Regions from separate parts of the Kitasatospora sp. NPDC006697 genome, predicted to be linked through region 2. Evidence: riboswitches for the same ligand, from Rfam matches in the RefSeq annotation. Region 2 holds a riboswitch; each other region holds the start of a gene.
What was found. A riboswitch is a leader RNA that binds a small molecule or an ion and turns the genes downstream of it on or off. The one in region 2 is predicted to bind cobalamin.
Positions count from the first base shown of each region.

Region 1 (4,571 bases), on a different contig from region 2:
GCGCACCAGCACGCCGCCGACGGCCGGCGAGACCGCGTTCAGCAGCAGCGCCAGCCGCAGGTCGGCCATCCCGACCACCGCGGTGAACGGGTAACGGACGTCACTCACAGCTCTCCACCCTCTTCACGCTCCACGGACACCTCTCCATCCGGCACAGGACGGGGCGCCGGAGCGCCCGGCGGGACGAACGGCAGCGCGCCGCCGACCCCGCCCTCGATCAGCCGCCACAGCGCGTCGGTGTCGGCATGCTCCTCGATCAGGTCCCCCAGCCGGTCCAGCCGGGCCTCCCGGGCGGCGGCGAAGGAGGTGTCCGGCGCGGGCACGAAGGCCCGCCCCGCCACCGCCGCGACCTCGCGCAGGAAGGCGCGGCGGAAGCCGTCGTTCTCCAGCGCCCCGTGCCAGGTGGTGCCCCAGACGGAGCCGACCCGGCAGCCGTCGAGGAAGGACTCCCCGCCCGCCACCCGGGCTATGCCGTGGTGGATCTCGTAGCCCTCGACCCGCTCGCCGAAGGCCTCGCCGACCGGGCGGCCGAGGGTCTTCTCGACGGCGAACTCCACCTCGACGGGCAGCAGCCCCAGGCCGTCCACCGTGCCCGCGCCGGACTCCACCGTGTCGGTGATCCGGCGCGACAGCATCTGGTAGCCGCCGCAGACGCCCAGCACCGGGCGCCCCTCGGCGGCCCGGGCCAGCAGCGGCCGCTCCAGGCCGCGCTCGCGCAGCCAGGCCAGGTCGGCGACGGTGGCCCGGGTGCCGGGCAGCACCACCAGGTCGGCGTCGGCCAGCTCCTCCGGCCGGGTCGCCCAGCGCACCAGCACGCCCGGCTCCTGGGCGAGCGCGTCCAGGTCGGTGAAGTTGGAGAGCCGGGGCAGCCGCAGCACCGCCACCCGCAGCACGTCCGCGCCCACCGGCCCGGTGGCCGCCGAGCGGTCCACGGCGGTGGCGAGGTCGAGCGAGTCCTCGGCGTCCAGCCAGAGGTCCGGCAGCATCGGCAGGGTGCCCAGCACCGGACGGCCGGTCAGCTCGTGCAGCATGTCCAGCCCCGGCGCGAGCAGCCGGGCGTCGCCGCGGAACTTGTTCACCAGCCAGCCCGCCACCAGCGCCTGGTCGGCCGCCTCCAGCAGCGCCAGGGTGCCGTACATGGCGGCGAACACCCCGCCCCGGTCGATGTCGCCGACCACCAGCACCGGCAGGCCGGCGGCCCGGGCCAGGCCCATGTTGGCGATGTCCCGGTCGCGCAGGTTGATCTCGGCGGGCGAGCCGGCGCCCTCGCACACCACCACGTCGAAGCGGCGGCGCAGATCGGCCAGGCACTCCAGCGAACGCTCCAACAGGTAGGGCTTGCGCTCCCGGTAGTCCAGCGCGCCCACCTCGGCCACTGCGCGCCCCAGCAGTACCACCTGGCTGCGCCCGTCGGCGCCCGGCTTCAGCAGCACCGGGTTCATCGCCGCCTCCGGCTCCACCCGGGCCGCCTGGGCCTGCATCACCTGGGCCCGGCCGATCTCGGCGCCGTCGGCGGTCACCATCGAGTTCAGCGACATGTTCTGCGCCTTGAACGGCGCCACCTTGACGCCCTGTCGGGCCAGCCAGCGGCAGATGCCCGCGGTCACCACGCTCTTGCCGGCGTCCGAGGTGGTGCCGGCGATCAGGATCGCGTTGCTCACCTGCGTCCCTTCCACAGCAGTCGGGCCGCCACCGTCGTCCCCAGGGCCAGCAGGCCGACCCGGCGGGAGAGGCGGCAGGCCCGCTCGATGTCCGGCACCGCCACCGGGCGCAGCTCGGCGCCCAGCACCGGGCGGTGCTCCGTCCTGGTCCCGTACTGCAGCGTGCCGCCCAGCCGGACGCCGAGGGCGCCCGCGAAGGCCGACTCCGCCTGGCCCGCGTTGGGGCTCGGGTGCGCGGCCCCGTCCCGCCGCCAGACCTGCCAGGCCCGGCCGCGGTCCTCGGCCGCCGCCACGGTCAGCAGCGCCGTCAGCCGGGCGCCCGGCCAGCCCGCCACGTCGTCCAGCCGGGCCGCCGCCCAGCCGAACCGGCGGTAGCGCGGGGACTTGTGGCCCACCATCGCGTCCAGGGTGTTGACGGCGCGGAAGGCGAGCAGGCCCGGAGTGCCGGCCAGGGCGCCCCAGGCCAGGGCGTTCACCACGGCGTCGGCGGTGTTCTCGGCCACCGACTCGACCACGGCGCGGGCGATCTGCTGCCCGTCCAGCGCGCTCGGGTCGCGGCCGCAGAGGTGCGGCAGGCGGGCGCGGGCGGCCTCGAGGTCGTCGGCGCCGAGCGCGGCGGCGATGGTGCGCGCCTCGCGGGTCAGGGAGGTGCCGCCGAGCACCGTCCAGGTGGCGAGGCCGGCGGCCACGGCCTGCCGGAGTGGCCCGGCCCGGTGCAGCAGCGCGGCCGAGCCGACGGCCACGCCGCCCACGGCGAGCGCGGTGTGCAGGGCGCCGGCGCCGCGGTGGTCGCGGTGCAGCAGGTTCTCGAGCCGGAGCGCGGCACTGCCGAAGAGGGCCACCGGGTGGCCGCGCCGGGGATCGGCGAACACCGCGTCGGCGGCGAACCCGGCCACGGCGCCGAGCGCGTAGGCCGGGGCGTGCGCGGGCGGCGGCAGGGCGCGCTGCATCGGTGCGTGTCCTCACTCAGGGTCCGCGCCCTGGATCGACGAACCGGGGGCGAGAGTTCCTGGCTCCCGGGGCGCGCTGCGGCCGACTCTCCGGCGGGCTCCCCGGTGACAGTGGCGGGACCGCGCCGGATTCGCACCGGCTTCCTCTGCTTGCCTCCGTATGGCCCATGGATACCATCACGCGGCCAAACCGCGCGTCAACAGGGAGGGCGCGCTGCCGGGCCTGCTGACGCGCCCGGCCGGCCGGCGCCCGGAGCTGTTGCGCCCGGGGCGGCCTCGATGCCGTTGACGGGCCGGAGCCTGAGCGCCCGTCGGCGGGTGAGTGGTTGATCACACGGGGGATGGGCGGGCGGGCTGACGCGGCCGTCCAGCCTGACGCGCTGTGCGACGGCCGGAGCCTGATTGCCCGTCGGCTGCCCCTCCTCCCCATCGGGTGCGTGGTTGATCACACGGGCGGATGGGCGGGCTGACGTGCGCGGCTGGTCGGCGCCCGGAGCTGCTTCGTCCGGGGCCGCCTCGCTGCCGTTGGCGGGCCGGAGCCTGAGCGCCCGTCGGCCGGCCATCCCCCTCGTCGGGTGAGTGGTTGATCACACCGGGAGCCGCCCTGGTGGGGGCGCGGGTGCTGGGCGATCGTCCAACGGGATGTCAGGCGTCGCCGAGGGGCTTCGTGCGTTCAGCGGGTGGGGTCCGGGAAGCGCGCCGCCCTACCGTCGGCGCCATGCGAAGAAGCAGGCCCCCGGCCCCCGCTCCGGTCCCGTTCTCCCCGCAGGCCGCCCGCGCGCACCGGACCGGCCTCGGCCTCACCCCGGAGCAGGTGGCGGCGGCGATGGCTGCACACGGCGTGCGGCTGCTGCCCGGGCACGTGCTGGGCTGGGAGAGCGGCGAGATCATCCCGGGGGAAGAGGAGTTCATCGCCCTCGCCCGCGCACTCTGGTGCCCGCCGGTCCAGCTGATGGGCACCCGCCCCGCCACCCTGCGGGACTTCCGGCTCGCCCGCGAACTGAGCCAGCAGCACGCGGCCACCCGGATCGGCATGGGCCTGCGCAGCTACGCGGCCGCCGAACTGACGGGCCGCTGGACCGGCGACCCGGAACAGGCCGCCGCCCTGGTGGCACTGCTCGGCATGACCCTGCGCGAGTTCGTCCGCGTCACGGGCGGCGAGGGCGAGCTGGCGGACCTGCTCCGCCGCTGCGTGGCGGGCCGCTGGCAGGCCCACCTCCCGGCGGTCGCCCGCCTGGTCCCCGTCCCACCTGCCCGCCTCACCGGGGCCCTGACGGCGCTGCAGGCGGAACACCAGGTTCCCTCCCACTGGGGATCCACCACCCAGCGCACCGCGCCGCCGCCCCCGAGCGAGCCGCACCCGGAGCGCTTCTGGGCGCTGCTGGCGGAGCAGGGGACGGGGGGTCTGGCGGTGTAGGGGAGGCCTGCCGCCGGGCGAGGGATAGAGGGGACGCGAGAGGCCGCGCAGCCCGAGCGCGCTGCCTGCCGCGAGAAGGCCCGGCCTCTCGCTGGCACCGGCGGGCGAGCAGGCGCGGGAGGTGGGGGATGGCTCGGAGGAGCCGGAGGCCGGCCCGGCTGAGCGTGCTGCCCGCCGCGCGAAGGCCCAGCCCCAGGAGCCACGCCCGGCTCGCGCGGGCGAGGAGGCAGCGGAGCGCGACGCCGATGGCGGGGGTGAGGGAGTGGCTGCCACGACCCGGGCGCGAGATCGCGGTGAGGAGGAGGCCAGTGGTGACATGACTGGGGCGTGTTTCCGTTGACGAATCTCTTCCTGATGACGCCGGGCGGTTGCCGCCGGGGCATGCCCGCCACCGGCCCCACGACGACTTCTCGGCCGCCGGCCTCCGGCCGGGCGGCACCATGGCTCCTCCTCGGCACTGGTGTCACGACCGGGGCGCTTTCCGTCGGCGAGTCTCTTCCTGATGGCATACACGCCCCCGGCCTTCGGCCGGGAGGGCCCCAC
Region 1 covers NZ_JBIAGU010000018.1:141,485-146,055, reverse strand. Annotated here, with positions in the region: gene ACFYNO_RS24535 (putative cobaltochelatase) at 1-69, opposite strand, end outside; gene ACFYNO_RS24530 (cobyric acid synthase) at 105-1,661, opposite strand; gene ACFYNO_RS24525 (cobalamin biosynthesis protein) at 1,658-2,611, opposite strand; cobalamin riboswitch at 2,642-2,805, opposite strand; gene ACFYNO_RS24520 (transcriptional regulator) at 3,330-4,028, shown strand.
Region 1: another riboswitch for cobalamin. It lies ahead of ACFYNO_RS24525 (cobalamin biosynthesis protein); the one in region 2 lies ahead of ACFYNO_RS17375 (HoxN/HupN/NixA family nickel/cobalt transporter).

Region 2 (4,571 bases):
TTCTCGGTCAGCACGTGCTGCAGGTCCAGGTTCTCCACCGCGGCGCCGCCGACCAGCGAGCCGCGCGGCAGCTCCGCGCGCAGGGTGTGCACGGTGTGGCCGAGCTGCGGGTCGGAGGGGTCGACGGTCGGCACGGCCTGGATCATCGCCCAGCCGGTGCCGTCGGCGGCCGGCTGGGCGGGCAGCACACCGGCGATGCCGGGGGTGGCCGCCACCTCGGCGGCGGCCTCGGCGGCCTGCCCGGCCGGGGCGAGGATCTGCAGGGTACCGGGAGCGCCGGCGCCGAAGGACTGCTGGACGGCGGTGTAGCCGGCCCGGGCGCTGGCCTCGCCGGGCAGCACGGCGATCGAGGGCATCGCGGTGCGCAGCCCGATCACCGGCGCGGCCAGCGCGAGCAGCGCGACCAGGGCCAGCGCCCCGTACCGCACCGGCCTGCGCCAGAGCCGCTCACCCCAGGCGGCGAACCGCGGCGAGTGGTGCTCGCTCTTCTTCGCCCAGGGCAGCGAGAGCTTGTCGATCCGGCGGCCCAGCCTGCCGAGCACGGCGGGCAGCAGGGTCAGGGTGGCGCCGAGCACGAAGAGCACGGCGAGCATGATCCCGCCGGCCATGGAGCGGAAGGCGGGGGACGGCACCAGCAGCACGGCGGAGAGGCTGACCAGCACGGTCCCGCCGGAGAGCAGCACCGCCTTGCCCGCGGTGTCCATGGTCTCGGCGACGGCCTGCGCGGTCGACTTCCCGTGCCCCATCCGGGCGCTGCGGAACCTGACCACCAGGAAGAGCGCGTAGTCGATGCCGAGCGCCAGGGCGAACATCATGGCGAAGTTCATCGCCCAGACCGAGACCGGGAAGAGGTGGCTGATCAGCACCAGCGAGCCGGCCGAGGCGGCCAGCCCGGCCATGGTGAGCAGCAGCGGCAGGCCGGCGGCGACCAGCGAGCCGAAGGCCAGCACCAGGATGCCGAGGGTGACCGGCCAGGACATGAACTCGGACTTCATCATGGCGTCGTGGTTGGCGGTGTTGAAGTCGCTCCAGAGCACCGAGGCCCCCGTGGCGTGCACCTCGATGCCGTGGCCGGAGAGCGCCTGCAGCGGCCCCTTGAGGTCGTCGGCGGCGCGCACCATCTCGTCCGGGCTGGCCTTGGCTCCGGCCAGCAGCACGGCGGTGCGGCCGTCCTGGCTGATGGTGGCGCCGGGCTGCGGCGCGAGGACGCCCGAGATCCGGGAGTCGGCGGCGGCCAGCCGGCCGGCTTCGCCGATCACCTGCTGCACGGGCTGGTCGGTGATCGGCCGGTCGGCGGCGATCACGATCTGCAGCGCCGAGGAGGCGTTCCCGGCGAAGTGCTGCTCCGCGAGCTGGCGGACCTTGACCGAGTCGGAGCCGTTGGCCTGCCAGCCGGCGCCGGAGAGCGCGGTGGTGACCTCGGGCGCGAAGGCGCCGAGGCCGACCACGATCAGCAGCCAGCCGATCAGCACGGTCTTGGTGTGGTGCACGGCCCACAGGCCCAGGCGGCCGAGCGGCCCGGGGCGGGCCTGGCCCTGCGCGGACGCGGGGTGGGGGGCGAGGGTGGTCACGGTGGAACTCCTGATTCGATACCGAGGGGGGTATGTTCTCGGGCAGGCGAAAGTCCAACGCCCGGCCGCCCGGCAGGAGGAGCCGGGGCCCTCCTCCTTCAGCACCTCGCCCCGTCGGCCCGCTCGCCGCCGGTGCGCGCGTCGGGCACCAGCGGCGCGTCCGCCCGCCCGAGCAGCGAGGCGAGCGCGTCCACGGTGAACCGGGCGGGCACGGCAGAGGCAGTCCAGGTAGTACCGGGCGAGTACATGCGGTGATCTCCTGATACCGGTGGGGGTATATGCCGGATGTCACCCACGATACCCCCACCGGTATCCAAAGGCGTCATCCGCCGCCCGCGCCCGCCGCCGCGATCCTCGGCGCCGGGGACGGCAGGCGGCCGGCCGACCGGTTCGGCGGACGCACCCTGCAGCGCGTCTTCGCCGTGGCCCCGCTCACCGTCGCCGCCCTGATGGGCGTGCACGCCCTGCTCCCCTGACCCGGGCGTGGCGGACCGCCCCCAGGTGGCGGGCTTGTCGGTGACCGCATGTCACCTTTACGGTGGCTCTTGCCGTGGTGTTCGGGAAGACCGGTGCACTGTGCTCGCGCACAGGAGTCCGGAGCGGCCCTCGCCACTGTGATCGGGTAGTCCCCGCACCGTTCCCGCCGGTCCGCCGACGGGTGGTCACTGGACGCGCAGCGTCCGGGAAGGCCGGGTGCGGGAGCGTCCGCACGCCTCGAGCCGGGGCGGGCGGGCACCCCGTCAGCCAGGAGACCGGCCACGGCACCGCGAGTGAACTGTCCACGAGGTGTTGGAGAGGCTGCCTGGTATGGCCGTGCCCGAAACCGTTGTCCGCCCGTCCCCGTCCGACTCCCTGCGCTGGGAGCGCCGGGACTGGATCCGCACCGGCGGCCTGATGGCGGTGATCGCCGGAATGCACGTGGCGGCCTTCGGCATCCTGCTCGCCCTGGTCGTCCCGCACCACTACTCGGCCGGCACCCAGGTCTTCGGCCTGGGTCTGGGCATCACCGCCTACACCCTCGGCATGCGGCACGCCTTCGACGCGGACCACATCGCGGCGATCGACAACACCACCCGCAAGCTGATGGCCGACGGCAAGCGGCCGGTCTCGGTCGGCTTCTGGTTCGCGCTGGGCCACTCCAGCATCGTGGTGGTGCTGGCCACCCTGGTCGCCGCGGGCGCCAAGGTGGTCGGCACCCTGACCGACGACAACTCGGGCACCCACCGAGTGCTCGGGGTGGTCAGCACCAGCGTCTCCGGCGGCTTCCTCTACCTGATCGCCGCGCTCAACCTGGTCGCGCTGACCGGCATCTACCGGGTCTTCCGGGCGATGCGGGCCGGGCAGTTCGACGAGCACGAGCTGGAGAAGCACCTGGACGGCCGGGGCTTCATGAACCGGATCCTGGGCCGGCTGACCAAGTCGATCACCCGCCCCGGCCAGATGTACCTGGTCGGCCTGCTCTTCGGCATCGGCTTCGACACCGCCACCGAGGTCTCGCTGATGGTGATGGCCGGCTCCGGCGCGGCGGCCGGCCTGCCCTGGTACGCGATCCTCTGCCTGCCGCTGCTCTTCGCCTCCGGCATGAGCCTCTTCGACACCCTCGACGGCACCTTCATGAACTTCGCCTACCACTGGGCCTTCGCCAACCCGGTCCGCAAGGTCTACTACAACCTCACCATCACCGGGCTGTCGATAGCCGTCGCCTTCCTGATCGGCACCATCGAGCTGGTCGGGGTGCTGCACGAGCAGCTGGACCTGGCGGATCCGGTCACCGGCTGGATCTCCGGGATCGACCTGAACAACGTGGGCTTCGTGATCGTCGGCCTCTTCGTGGTGGTCTGGGCGGGCGCGCTGGCCTACTGGCGGCTCGGCAAGGTGGAGAGCCGCTGGCCGGCCAAGGGCTGACGGCCGCTCAGCCCGCGCCGAGCACGCTCGCCCGGTGCGCGGCGTCGCCCGGGCGGGCGGGGGCCTCCACGCTGGGCAGCGGACGGCCGGTCACCGCCTCGAAGGCGCCGACCAGTTCGCGCACCGGGGTACCGGTGCCGCTGCCGAGGTCGATCACCCGGTGGCCCTGCGGCCGTCGGCGAACCCGCGGCGCCCGGTGACCAGGCTGTCCAGGATGACGGGCTGGTCGCCGTGGTCGGCGAGGCGGGAAGCGACGGTGCTGCCAAACAAAAACAAACCACCCTCGCCCGGCCCCCGAAGTCCCCGCCCCTCCGCGCCCGGTGCGGCAGACTGGGCCCGTGGCAGTCCGTCCCCCCGGCTCCGCCCCGGCGCCCGCGGGCTGCTGACGCCGTGACCGAAGGGACCCCACCCGTGTCCGCCCAGCTCTCCGACGCCCTGAAGCAGCTCATCGACACCACCCCGGTCTTCGCCACCGTGGCCACCATCCAGCCCGACGGCAGCCCGCAGCTCTCCGTCGTCTGGATCACCCGGGACGGCGACGACCTGCTGATCTCCACCACCATCGGCCGCCGCAAGGAGCTCAACCTGCGCCGCGACCCGCGGATCACCGTGATGGTCAACCCGGCCAACGCGCCGTACACCTACGCCGAGGTCCGCGGCACCGCCACCCTCACCACCGAGGGCGGCCAGGAGCTGATCGACGCGCTCTCCGTCAAGTACACCGGCAAGCACTACGCCGACTTCAACCCCGGCTCCGCCGACGACGCCCCGCGCGTGGTGGTCCGGGTGACGCCGCGCAAGGTGGTGGGGCGGATCTGACCCGGTCTCAGGCCAGGTCGGCGGCCGGGATCTCCACGTACCACTCCCGGCCGAGCAGCGCCGCGAAGACCGGGGCCGGCAGCCGGGTGAGCAGCTGGAAGAGGCCGGCCGAGCGGCCGCTGCCCGACAGCTGCGAGCGGTGCGCGGCGAGCGCCGCCTGCTTCTGGCGGGCGTAGGCGCGCACGTCGATCCGGTGGGTGATCGCGGCGCGCGGGCTGTAGGCGCGGGCAAGCTCCTCGCGGTCGTAGCGCACCGGGACCCGCAGTGCCCGGGCCG
Region 2 covers NZ_JBIAGU010000011.1:99,894-104,464, reverse strand. Annotated here, with positions in the region: gene ACFYNO_RS17390 (MMPL family transporter) at 1-1,571, opposite strand, end outside; gene ACFYNO_RS17385 (hypothetical protein) at 1,670-1,819, opposite strand; gene ACFYNO_RS17380 (hypothetical protein) at 1,850-2,047, shown strand; cobalamin riboswitch at 2,091-2,347, shown strand; gene ACFYNO_RS17375 (HoxN/HupN/NixA family nickel/cobalt transporter) at 2,379-3,476, shown strand; gene ACFYNO_RS17370 (hypothetical protein) at 3,484-3,633, opposite strand; gene ACFYNO_RS17365 (PPOX class F420-dependent oxidoreductase) at 3,888-4,295, shown strand; gene ACFYNO_RS17360 (PIG-L deacetylase family protein) at 4,303-4,571, opposite strand, start outside.

Region 3 (4,571 bases), on a different contig from region 2:
GCCGATGGTCGGCGCCGCCATGAAGAGGTTCAGCGACTGGCTCTGGTCGATGTACGGCTGGCGCGCGGCGGCCAGGTCGATCAGCGCCCGCTGCGGCAGCTCCCAGGCGGTGCGGTAGAGCTCGCGCACCTCCTCGGGCAGCCAGTTCAGCTCCTGCACCGAGCCGTTGGCGTCGCGCAGCGCGTCCCGGGTCTGCTGGTCCCAGACGCCCAGGTCCTTGAGCTCCTTCACCAGGTACGGGTTGACCTGGAGGAACTCGCCGGACAGGGTCTCGCGCTTGAAGAGGTTGGAGACCTGCGGCTCGATGCACTCGTAGACGCCGGCGATCGAGGCGATGGTGGCGGTCGGGGCGATCGCCAGCAGCAGCGAGTTGCGCAGGCCGGTGCGGGCGATGGTGGCGCGCAGCTCGTCCCAGCGCTCCTGCCAGTGCGGGGCGCCCTCGCTGTGCTGGTCTGTGAAGAAGTGGTCGATGTGCAGCTGGCCGCGGGCCGCCCGGGTCTCGGCGTAGGCCGGGTGCCGGCCGAACTGCTCGGCCAGCTCGCTGGAGCGCTCGTAGGCGGTTAGCATGATCCGCTCGGCGATCAGCGTGGAGAGCTCCTTCGCCTCGGGCGAGTCGAAGGTCAGCCGCAGCTTGAAGAAGACGTCCTGGAGGCCCATCACGCCCAGGCCGACCGGCCGCCAGCGGGAGTTGGAGGTGCCGGCCTCGGTGGTCGGGTAGAAGTTGATGTCCACCACGCGGTCCAGGAAGGTCACCGCGGTGCGCACGGTGGCGTCCAGCCGCTCCCAGTCCATCGCGTTCAGCAGGTCGGCGGCGGAGGCGCCGTCGGCCACGTGGGCGCCCAGGTTGACCGAGCCGAGGTTGCAGACCGCGGTCTCCGAGTCGTCGGTGACCTCGAGGATCTCGGTGCACAGGTTGGAGGAGTGCACCGTGCGGCCCGGCAGCGCGGTCTGGTTGGCGGCCCGGTTGGAGGCGTCCTTGAAGGTCATCCAGCCGTTGCCGGTCTGCGCCAGGGTGCGCATCATCCGGGCGTAGAGGGTCTGTGCCGGGATGGTGCGGACGGCCTTGCCGGCCTGTTCGGCCTTCAGGTAGGCCTCGTCGAACTCCTCGCCCCACAGGTCGACCAGCTCGGGCACGTCGGCCGGGGAGAAGAGCGACCAGTCGGCGTTGGCGTTGACCCGGCGCATGAACTCGTCCGGGATCCAGTGCGCCAGGTTGAGGTTGTGGGTCCGGCGGGCCTCCTCGCCGGTGTTGTCCCGCAGCTCCAGGAACTCCTCGATGTCCGCGTGCCAGGTCTCCAGGTAGACGCAGGCCGCGCCCTTGCGCCGGCCGCCCTGGTTGACCGCCGCCACCGAGGAGTCCAGGGTGCGCAGGAACGGCACGATGCCGTTGGACTTGCCGTTGGTGCCGCGGATCAGGCTGCCCCGGGAGCGGATCCGGCTGTAGGAGAGGCCGATGCCGCCGGCGTGCTTGGAGAGCCGGGCGATCTGGGCGTACCGGTTGTAGATCGAGTCCAGGTTGTCCAGCGGCGAGTCCAGCAGGTAGCAGCTGGACATCTGCGGGTGCCGGGTGCCGGAGTTGAAGAGGGTGGGGGAGCTGGTCAGGTACTCCAGCCGGCTCATCAGGCGGTACAGCTCGGCCACCTCGGCCACCGACTGCGCGGAGTCGCCGACCGCCAGGCCCGCCGCGACCCGGAGCAGGAAGTACTGCGGGGTCTCCACCACCTTGCGGGTGATCGGGTGGCGCAGCAGGTAGCGGGACTGCACGGTGCGCAGGCCGAAGTACTCGAACCGGTCATCGCCGTGCGGGTCGACCAGCGCGTTGAAGGCGTCCGCGTGCTTGGCCACCAACTCGGCGGTGGTGTCGCCGATCAGGCCCTCGGCGTGGCCCACGGCCACCGAGGCGGCGAAGCTGACGGCACCCTGGGAGACCGCCTCGTCCTCGATCTCGCGGGCCAGCAGGCGGGCGGCGAGCTTCGAGTACTGGGGGTCCTCGGCGATCATCGAAGCGGCGGCGTCCACGGCCAGTCCGCGCAGTTCGGCGAAGTCCGAACCGGCGTGACGGCCGCGCAGCGCGGCGGCGGCGACGTGGCCGGGATCCACCTGGGGGAGGTCGGCGCTCCGGTCGGTGAGCAGTCGCAACAGGTCCGCACCGGGGTCGGACGGGCTGTCGGCGAGCCCCTGTGAGGGCAGGGCAACTGAGGCGGCGACGGTCAAGGCGCACTCTCTCCTGTGGCGGCGGACGGCGGGGTGTCCGGGGCCGCGCGGGGGCAGGGGAGACCGGCGCGCCGGACTGCCCCGGCACGCGCCATCACCCTGGCCCACCCGCGAGGCCCGGACGTTTCGTACAAGTGCTGTCGGGTCTCGGCGGGAAGACCGGTAGGCACGCTGACGGCAGGTCATCGGACTCGCGGGCAGCCCCGCTCACCGCTGCGGGGCAGCCCCGGAATCGCACCGGGTTCCCCTGCTTCGACAGCGGTAGTGAGCATACATGTAGTGGAGCTTGGGCCATGCAAGCCCATATGTAGTGTCGCGACGTGGTAGAGACCCAACACAGGGTCAACTGGTTCCGGGCGCCATCTGCACGTTGTGGTTGCCGAGGTCGTCCGCCGCGGAGGCCCGGCGGGACGGGTGGACCCGCTCCAGCAGGAGCAGCCGGACCTGGGCCAGGACATCGGTCCGGGTGGCCTGGAACTGGGTGCGCAGGAGCTCCGCGGTCTGCGGCGGGAGGGCCGCGTACGGGTCCGCGCCGGTGCCGGTGGCGACCAGCCAGATCCGGTTGGTGTTGGCCGCGCAGGCGTCCGGGTCGTCGCACTCCTCGGCCGAGTACAGCCCGAGGCCGGCGGCGGAGCGCTGGAGCAGGATGTCCCTGGGCGCGGTTTGGACGTGGCGCAGCTCGTAGGCCATCGACATCCGGGCCATCACGGTGCTGCTGTAGACGATGCCGTCGCCCGGGCGCTGGTCGCCCAGCATGATCCGGGTCAGCTGGTCGTAGTCCGGCTCGCCCACCAGGTCGCGGTGGGTGGCCCCGATCTCCGGCCGGGCGGTCCAGCCGACCCCGGCCGCCGCGGCGCCGGCCAGCAGCCAGCAGAGCACGGCCCGCGGCAGCGCCACCCGGGAGCCCCGGGCCACCGGGGCGGCCACCCGGCAGACCGCCGCGGCGGCGAGCAGGGCCCACCCGGGCACGGTGAAGAGCAGGTAGCGGTTGAGGAAGAGGTGGAGCCAGCTCGCGGTGGCGAAGGTGGCCAGCGGCGGCAGCAGCGTCCAGCCGGCGAGCAGGGCGGCGTGCCGGCGGGCCGCCAGCAGGCCCAGCAGGCCGACCGCCATCAGCCCGAGGCCGAGGTGCCAGGAGAGGAAGAGGGTGTCCGGATAGGCCTTCAGATCGGCCAGGCCGGTCTTGTTCCAGGCGACCTGGGCGCTCTGCGTGGAGCCCTGGAGGGCCATGGGGACGGTCAGCGAGCCCCCGGTGGCCACCGCCGCGGTGAACGCCCAGCGGGGCACCCGGTCGGCCCGCCTGGTGCCGGTCAGCACCGCGGCGAGGTGGCCGGCCAGCAGGCACAGGGTCACCAGGTGGGTCCAGCCGAGCAGCGGCACGGTGACCGTGTAGGCGGTCCAGGCCTTCAGCGAGCGCCGGTCCAGCGCCCGGACCAGCAGCAGGGTGGAGACGACGGTGATCAGCACCGCGAAGGCGTACGGGCGGGCCTCCTGGCCGTACCGGGTGACGCTGGGCACCGCGGCCATCAGCAGGCCCGCCAGCAGGCCCACGGCGGGGGTGAAGAGCCGGCGCCCGAGCAGCGCCAGCAGGCCGGCGGCCAGCGCCATGGCGATCGCGGAGGGCAGCCGCAGGGCGGTGGCCGAGTCGCCGAAGACGTCGATCCAGACGTGCAGGAACAGGTAGTAGGGGAGCAGCACGATGTCCACGTTGTGGATCAGCTTGCTCAGGTCCGTCAGGGACAGCGTGGAGGCCCACCAGCTGGCGTGCTCGTCGCGCCACACCTGCCGGCGGCCGATCTGGTTGAGGCAGAGCACCAGGGTGACCGCGGCCGGGAGCAGGAAGAGCGCCGCGGAGGCCAGCGGCCCGCCCGAGGGGTGCGGGGGCCCCTGCGGCGCGGGGTCCTCCGGCGGCTCCGGGGCCGGCGTGCTCGCGGCCTCCTCCTCCGGCGGCTTGCGCCCCCGCGGCCGGCGCGCCTGGGCCTGCCGGCGGGCCGCCCGGCCGCCGGACGGGCGCGGTCCGGGCTCGGCGGCCGCCGGCTCGGGTTCGGGCTCGGGCCCGGCGGCCTCGACGGCGGATGCCTCATCCAGGCTCATGAGGTCTTCTCCGTCGGTGGGTTCGGATCGGGCGGCGCGGGCGGTGGGGGTGCGGCGGCCGGTCACAGCCGGGTCCAGATGCGGTAGGTGTTGTCACCGTACTGGGTGTGGAAGGGCAGCGTGGCGACCAGCCGGTAGGTGGAACTGCCCTGCAGCGCGCTGGTGACGGCCGCGTCAGCCTCCGGGGTGACGTTCCCGGTCAGCACGATGACGTTGAAGTAGCCCTCCTGGACGGCCAGGTGGAAGCCCTCGGGGCCGCCGTGGTG
Region 3 covers NZ_JBIAGU010000004.1:245,310-249,880, reverse strand. Annotated here, with positions in the region: gene ACFYNO_RS08210 (ribonucleoside-diphosphate reductase subunit alpha) at 1-2,214, opposite strand, end outside; cobalamin riboswitch at 2,373-2,493, opposite strand; gene ACFYNO_RS08205 (glycosyltransferase family 39 protein) at 2,557-4,305, opposite strand; gene ACFYNO_RS08200 (ArnT family glycosyltransferase) at 4,368-4,571, opposite strand, start outside.
Region 3: another riboswitch for cobalamin. It lies ahead of ACFYNO_RS08210 (ribonucleoside-diphosphate reductase subunit alpha); the one in region 2 lies ahead of ACFYNO_RS17375 (HoxN/HupN/NixA family nickel/cobalt transporter).